Thioclava sp. GXIMD2076: one gene and its partner. The protein of the gene in region 1 interacts with the protein of each later gene in a pairwise test. Links are inferred from orthologs where the notes say so. Each region holds a gene or a part of one and is shown on either strand. Other genes may lie near its edges.

Evidence for each region. Proteins that work in one complex are often made in the same cells at the same time.
Region 2: the proteins of WDB91_RS09560 (region 1) and mrdA interact in binary tests that used the Escherichia coli proteins (3 or more experiments, as listed by UniProt). The link is inferred for Thioclava sp. GXIMD2076 from one-to-one orthologs.

The regions. Positions count from the first base shown.
Region 1 is NZ_CP149932.1:1,935,313-1,939,153, forward strand. Bases 1-3,177 are described here. They hold WDB91_RS09560 (PBP1A family penicillin-binding protein), read left to right. Parts: upstream 1-395; coding sequence 396-2,960; downstream 2,961-3,177. Other genes in these bases: WDB91_RS09555 (N-acetylmuramoyl-L-alanine amidase), read left to right, coding at 1-232; prfB (peptide chain release factor 2), read left to right, coding at 3,055-3,177. Also shown: more of prfB, read left to right, coding at 3,178-3,841. UniProt on the Escherichia coli protein: Cell wall formation. Synthesis of cross-linked peptidoglycan from the lipid intermediates.
Region 2 is NZ_CP149932.1:1,404,913-1,409,069, forward strand. Bases 758-3,686 are described here. They hold mrdA (penicillin-binding protein 2), read right to left. Parts: upstream 3,231-3,686; coding sequence 1,284-3,230; downstream 758-1,283. Other genes in these bases: rodA (rod shape-determining protein RodA), read right to left, coding at 758-1,272; WDB91_RS07020 (rod shape-determining protein MreD), read right to left, coding at 3,306-3,686. Also shown: WDB91_RS07005 (glyoxylate/hydroxypyruvate reductase A), read right to left, coding at 1-117; more of rodA, read right to left, coding at 127-757; more of WDB91_RS07020, read right to left, coding at 3,687-3,845; rod shape-determining protein MreC, read right to left, coding at 3,838-4,157. UniProt on the Escherichia coli protein: Catalyzes cross-linking of the peptidoglycan cell wall. Responsible for the determination of the rod shape of the cell. Is probably required for lateral peptidoglycan synthesis and maintenance of the correct diameter during lateral and centripetal growth.

The DNA.
Region 1 (3,841 bases):
GGCGGGCGGCATCTCGCTTTACAAAAATCCCGTGCAGGGGGCGGATTTCTCGGTGCTGAAATCGGCTGATTTCCCTTCGGTGCTGATCGAGCTGGGCTTCCTCGATGCAACCGCCGACCGCAAGAAACTGCTCGATGACACATGGCGCAAACATATGGCGCAGGTGATCACGCAGGCGGTGCAGACATGGGCGCAATCGGATGCCGCAGAGGCGAGACTTTTGCGCAAATAGCCCTAAAACCCTGACAGCGGGCCGCTCACATGAGCGAGATGTGAGCGCGATCCCGCCTTGATGTGGTATAACTTGTTTTGACGCCCCGAGCCGTGGCGGCTATAGGCAGGCACAATTGCGGGTAATTCCCGAAAAACGGGCATCCCCCGGTAAGGAGCGAACCTTGATCCGATTTATCCTGTCCTTCTTCGGCAGCATCTTTTCGTGGATAGTCACGGCACTGTTCTTTGCTGCGCTGACCATCGGGGCCGTCTTCTGGATGTATTCGCGCGATCTGCCAAGCCACGAGCAGCTGGCGCAGTATCAACCCAAGACCATCTCGCGGATTTATAACAGCGAAGGCCGGTTGATCGACGAATTCGCCACCGAGCGGCGGATCTTCGTGCCGATCGACGAGATCCCGAAGGTCGTGCAGGATGCGTTCGTCTCCGCCGAGGACAAGAATTTCTGGTATCATGCGGGCTATGATCCGGTCGGGATCGCGCAGGCGGTCTTCGAGGCTGTGAAGACTGGCGGACATGATATCCGCGGGGCCTCCACTATCACGCAGCAGGTGATGAAGAACTTCCTGCTCTCCTCGGACCGCTCGGTCGAGCGCAAGATCAAGGAACTCATTCTGGCCGCGCGGGTGTCAAAGGCGATCCCCAAGAAGCGGATCCTCGAACTCTATCTCAACGAGATCTTCCTCGGCCAGAACTCCTATGGTGTGGCCGCCGCCTCGCTGACCTATTTCAACAAGCCGCTCTCGGAGCTGAAGCCCTATGAGGCCGCCACTCTGGCCTCGATGCCGAAAGCGCCCTCGAACTACAATCCGGTGCGCAATATGCAGCGCCTGAAAGACCGCCGGAACTATGTGCTCCACGAGATGTGGCAGAACGGCTATATCTCGGAAGAGACCTACAAGACCGAGCGAGAACTGCCGGTGAAATCGGTTCAGAACGGCGATTACGCGCCCTTCCGTGACCAGCTGCCGCCGCGCGATTATTTCACCGACGAGATCCGCCGCCAGCTGTCGCGCAGTTTCGGTCAGGACGAGTTCTTCTCGGGCGGTCTGACCGTGCGTGCCACCGTCGACCCCGATATGCAGGCACAGGCGGCGCGCGCGCTGCAGCACGCGCTGGAGGAATACGATCGTGGCCGCGGTGTCTGGCGCGGCACGGGCGTGACCATTCCCAAGGACAAGCTGGGCACCGAGGTCGACTGGCGGGCCGCACTTGCCGATGTGCATAGCGACAAGGTGCCGCGCGATGTCGAGGGCTGGATGCCTGCTGTCGTGCTCGAGCTGACCTCCGAGGATGCGCGGATCGGTATCGAGGGCATCAAGGAAGAGGGCAAGGGCAACTGGATCCCTGCCAAGGACGTTCAATGGGCCCGCAAGCTGAACAAGGATGGCAAGCTCGAGCGCAAGGCGCGCGTGGCCTCCGATCTGCTGGAGGTGGGTGATGTGGTGATGGTCCGCGCCATGACCTCCGATAGCGATGGCAGCTTCATCCGCTGGACCCTGCGGCAGGTGCCGCAGGTCGAGGGCGCCTTCATGGCGATGGATGTGCATACCGGGCGCGTGCTGGCCATGCAGGGTGGCTTCTCCTACCAGTCCTCGGTCTTCAACCGCACGACGCAGGCCGAGCGCCAGCCGGGCTCCAATTTCAAGCCGATCGTCTATGCGGCCGCACTGGATTCGGGCTTCTCGCCCGAGACGGTGGTGGTCGACGCACCGATCGAGGTGAACACGCCGCAAGGTATGTGGCGCCCGAAAAACGCCTCGAACCGCTATTTCGGCCCGACACCGATGCGCACCGGTCTGGAACAGTCGCGTAACCTGATGACGGTGCGGATCGCGCAGGAGATCGGCATGGATACCATTGCCGATCTTGCCGAGAAGCTGGGTGTCTACCATCCGATGAAACGGTTCCTCGCCAATGCGCTCGGGGCGCAGGAGGTCACGCAGTTCAACCTGATTTCGGCCTATGCGATGTTTGCCAATGGCGGCAAGCGGGTGGAGCCGACGTTGGTGGACCGTGTGCAGGACCGGTTCGGGCGCACGATCTACCGTCATGACCAGCGCGTCTGTGACGATTGCTCGGCCCAGACGCTGCCCGAAGGCGAGGGCCCGCGCATCGAATCCAATGCCGAGCAGGTCATCGACCCGATCACCGCCTACCAGATGATCTCGCTGATGAAGGGCGTGGTCCAGCGTGGCTCGGGCCGTGGCGTGAACCTGAACGTGCCGGTGGCGGGTAAAACGGGGACCACCAACGACTCCAAGGATGTGTGGTTCACGGGTTTCACCTCCAATATCGTGGCCTCGTGCTATATCGGCTATGACAATCCGCGCTCGCTCGGGGCACATGCCTTTGGCGGCACGCTCTGTGTGCCGGTCTTCAACGAGTTCATGAAGGAAGCGGTGAAGAAATACGGTGGCACCGAGTTCACCGTGCCGCCGGGAGGCCACTGGCAGAACTTCAACCGCTTCACCGGCGAGATGGTCTCGGCGGATGCGACGGGCGACTATGTGCAGGCCGAATATATCCGCGATGGCCAATCGACGGCCGGTATGGGGCTGGTGGTCGATGGGGGCTTCGGTATGGGCTCGAACCTGCCGCTCTTTGCGCCCGGTCAGACGGATGAGGGCGGCAGCACATCGGTCACGACCTCCTCGGGCAAAACCGCCATCATTCCCAAACAGCGGGCCAATTTCGGCACGATCAGTGCCGGCGGGCTTTACTAACACGCGCAGGACCGGATTTTCGGCCCCTTCGGCAACTTGTCGAGGGGGCCGTCTTTCTGTATGACCGGCCAGAACAGGAAAAGGACGTTGCGACATGCGCGCTGAGACGCAGAACATCGTTGAACAGATCAAGAAATCGCTCGAGCTTCTGGGCCAGCGGATGGACCTCGAGACGGCGCCGCACCGGATCGAGGAATTCAACGCCATGATCGAGGACCCGACGCTGTGGGATGATCAGGCGCGCGCGCAGAAGCTGATGCGTGACCGTCAGGCGCTGCTGGACAAATACGAGACCTATCAGCGCATCAAGCAGGAGCTCGAGGACAATATCGAGCTGATCGAGCTGGGCGAGATGGAAGATGACGCTGATGTCATCACCGAGGCGGAGACTGCGCTGAAGGCCCTCAAAGAAGACGCTGCCGCCAAGGAGCTGGAAGCGCTTCTCAATGGCGAAGCCGATAGCAACGATACCTATCTCGAGGTCCATTCGGGCGCGGGCGGGACCGAGAGCTGTGACTGGGCCTCGATCCTTGCGCGGATGTATGTCCGCTGGGCCGAGAAAAAGGGCTACGAGGTCGAGCTGGAATCCGAGACCGCGGGCGAGGAGGCGGGCATCAAATCCGCCACCTACAAGATCACCGGTCCCAATGCCTATGGCTGGCTGAAATCGGAATCCGGCGTGCACCGGTTGGTCCGCATCTCGCCTTACGACTCGGCAGCGCGTCGCCATACCTCGTTCAGCTCGGTCTGGGTCTATCCGGTGGTCGATGACAATATCGAGATCGAGATCAATCCTTCTGATATCCGTATCGATACCTATCGGTCATCGGGGGCGGGCGGCCAGCACGTCAACACCACCGACTCCGCCGTGCGGATCACCC
Region 2 (4,157 bases), 530 kb from region 1 along the record:
GCCCTCATGCACGGGCACCAGCTCGGCCTGGATGCCCTTTTCCTGCAAGGCGCGGGGAAGGCAATGGCGGTAGTCGTGCCAGTCGTCTTCGGTGGCGGCAAAGAGGATACGGGGCATGGGGAATTCCTATCGGGTTCGGGGGCGGTGGATATGGGCGCTTTGCACGAGGCCGAAGGCCGCAAGCAAGATCATCATCGCGGTTCCGCCATAGGATACAAGGGGGAGGGGCACACCCACCACCGGCATCAGCCCCATCACCATCGCCATGTTGATCGCGAAGAACAGGAAGAATGTCCCCGCGATCCCCAATGTCAGCAGTGAGGAGAAGCGGTCCTTGTTATGGAGGGCGGAATGGATGCAGAACCCGATAATCCCGCCATAGAGACAGAGCAGAGAGAAGGCCCCGACAAAGCCGAATTCCTCGGCCAGTGTGGTGAAGATGAAGTCGGTATGTTTCTCGGGCAGGAAGTTCAGCCGCGATTGGGTGCCCTGCATATAGCCGCGCCCATGCAGCCCGCCCGAGCCAAGCGCGATCTGCGCCTGCATGATGTTATAGCCTGCGCCCAGCGGGTCCGCGCCCGGATCGAGGAAGGTATCGATCCGTTTGAACTGGTAGTCATGCAAGAGCTGCCAGTCGGTGCCGCGGCTTTCCATCACGGTAAAGACCAGAGCGCAGACGATGGCGATGACGGTCCCGAAATACCAGAGGCTGACACCGGCGCAGAACATCAGCAGCCCCCCGCCTGCCACGAGGAGGACCGCCGTGCCCAGATCGGGCTGGGTCAGCACAAGGAAGGTCGGGATTAAAATCAGCACCACAGGGATCAGCACCCAGAGGGGACGCGAGACCTTTTTCACATCGAGCCAGTCGTAATAGGCGGCCAGCAGCATCACCAAGGCGATTTTCATCAGCTCGGAGGGCTGGATGCGCAACGGTCCGACCTCCAGCCAGCGCTGCGCGCCCATGCCGATCGCCCCGAACAGCTCCACCGCCAGCAGCAGAAGCAGCGCGATGATATAGATAACCGCCGAGACGTTGCGCCAGAACCATATCGGCGTGAAGCCTACGATGAACATCGCTGCGATCCCGATGCCGAAGCGTTCCATCTGCGGTTGGGCCCATGTCTTGATGTCACCGCCTGCCACCGAGTAGAGCATCAAAAAGCCTACCGAGGCCACGGCCGAGAGCAGGATCACCAGCGGCCAGTTGATATAGAGGATCTTGCGCAGCCCTGTGGGGACGGTCTTGAGATTGGATTCGAGATAGCTCATGTCAGGCCCCTTTACGCTCTGCTGGTGCCCGAGGGCTTGGCCAGATCGGGATCGACGAGGTTGAGCTTCGAGAAGCGCTCCTCTATCTCGCCGCGCTGGCTACGCGGATAGGCATCAAGCGGCGGCAGGCCGTCGGCCAGTGCAAACAGCATCACATCGCGCGCGATCGGCGCCGCGGCGGTGGCCCCGCCCGAGCCGTGTTCGACAACCACCGAAATGGCATAGCGCGGGTTATCCACCGGCGCGTAGCACACGAACAGACCGTGGTCACGGCGGCGCCACGGGAGTTGGTCGTTGCGGATCACCCCGCGGGCGCGCTCGGCGGCCGTGATGTTACGCACCTGTGCCGAGCCCGTCTTCCCCGCCATGCGCCATTCGGATTTCACGACCTTCGATTTGCCCGCCGTCGCATGTGTGCCGTTCACCACCATATCCATGCCGCGGCGCACGTTGTTGAGCATCGCTTCGGGCAGGTCCATATGGGGCATCTCGGGGCGGGGCACCTCGATCCCGTTTTTCGATTTGACGAGATGCGGCACGATCTCCTTGCCGGAGGCGATCCGCGCCGTCATGATCGCCAGCTGCATCGGCGAGACCAGCACATAGCCCTGACCGATGGACGCGTTGACCGAATCGCCCACCTGCCAGTCCTTGCCGAACCGCTCGCGTTTCCATGCCCGAGTGGGCGCGATACCGTCCTGCACCGCAGACATCGGCAGATCGGGTTTGTGTCCGAAACCCAGACGTTCGGCCATGGCCGACATCCGGTCGATGCCGCAGCGCTGCGCCATCTCGTAATAGTAGCAGTCGCAGGACTGCTCGAGGCTCTGGGACATGTTGAGCCAGCCATGCCCCGAGCCTTTCCAGCAGTGGAAGCGGCGGCCCGCGATCTCGGTATAGCCGCGGCAATAGACCTTTTCGTCGGGGGTCACGAGGCCGGCCTCGAGCGCCGCCAGTGCCGCGACCGGTTTATAGGTCGAACCTGGCGGGTAAAGGCCCTGCACGGTCTTGTCGGCCAGCGGACGGTGGTCATCCTCGGTCAGGGTCTTGTAATCGGCCACCGAGATGCCGCGCACGAAGAGATTGGCGTCAAAGGACGGCGCCGAGGCACAGGCCAGCACATCGCCATTCGTGATATCGAGCACCACGCAGGCCGCCGATTCATCGCCCATCCGCTGCAGTGCGAAATTCTGGAGTTTGTAATCGAGTGTCAGTTGCAGGTTCTCGCCGGGCGTCCCCTCGCGGCGGCCCAGTTCGCGCATCTCGCGACCCGTGCTATTGACCTCGACCTCGCGCTGGCCCGCCTCACCGCGAAGCTCCTCCTCGAATTTCGCCTCCACACCGATCTTGCCCAGCTGCACACCGGGGAGCATCAGAACGGGGCTCGGATCGGGAATTTTCGAGAGATCGTAGCTGGAAACGGGGCCGACATAGCCCAGAACATGGGCGAAATCATCATGGCGGGGATAGATGCGCGAGAGGCCCACCTCGGGGGTGACGCCCGACAGCGAGGGCGCATTGACCGCCACGCGCGAGAATTCCTCCCAGCTGACACGGTCGGCCACGGTCACCGGCACGGTGCGGGCACGCTTGCGCAATTCGTCGCGGATATCGGCGACCTGCTCATCGGTCATCGGGATCAGTGCGCGCAGATCGGTCATGACACGGTCCAGATCGTCCACATCCTCACGGGTAATGGAAATGCGGTAGAGCTGTTCATTCCCCGCAATCAGCACCCCGTTGCGCTCGTAGATCAGCCCGCGCGTCGGCGGGATCAGCCGGAACTTGACCGAGTTGCCCTCGGCCATCGTCCGGTATTGCTCGGAATCCTCGAGCTGCATCTTGCGCATACGCTCGCCCAGAATGCCCATGACCCCCAACTGGATACCGCCCAGCATGAGCGCGCGTCGCGTAATGCGGCTTTTGCTCTCGCGGATCGTTTTCTCGGTCTGTTTCATGGGCGGTCCTTCCTTCGGAAAGGGGCTGAACTTCGGCGGGGCCGCGGGCAGTGGCTGCCTGCGGGAGTTTTTTGGTCAGACGCGATGTCCCAGATCGTCCACCTCGCCCGGCACGGCGCGTTTGACCCCGAAGGCCAGCCGCGACAGCGCCACGACGAAGGGATAGGCGATCAGCGTGGTCAGCGCCTGCAGCAGCACGCGGCCCAAGGGGGGCTGGTCTACCATCATCAGGGTCATCACGATCCGTTCCAGGAAGACCATCATCACCAGAAGGGCGGCGATCATGGCCAGTTCCATGGCAAAGGGCATCTCGCGTAGGCGGGTCTCGCGGCGGCGCAACCATTCAGTGGCCATCAGCACGATCAGCGTCCACAGCCCCGGTGCGCGCCAGAAGACCAGATCCTGCACGAAAAACACTGCGATGATCAGGATGGCAGGCACATAATCGGGTTTGCGCTGCACCCATGCAAGGGCGAAGGCAAGGCACAGATCCGGCCCCGGTATCCCGTGATAGGTGGGCGAGATCGGTAGCAGGCGGATGAAGATGATGACCGAGATGATCACCACAAACAGCAGCCTGTGCGCCCAGATGCGGGAGGTGAGCGGGTCAACCATTGCTTTGCCCGGTGGATGTCTTGGGGGCGGGGGGCAGGGCCTGCTGCTCGCGGTCGATTTTGCCGACGGGCGGCGGGATGAGGGCGCCCACGCCCTTCAACTGCTCGGCCGGATAGGAGCGCAAGACCTTGAGGAATTCGAGCTGCTCGTAATCGGCGGCAAGCCGGACCCTCAGGCGGCCGTTGCGCTCGACCACCTGACCCACCAGCAGACCCGCCGGAAATACCCCGCCATCGCCCGAGCTGATGATGCGGTCGCCCGCACGGATCCGGTCGGGATGTTCGATGAAATCGAGCGCGGGGAAGGGGGAGT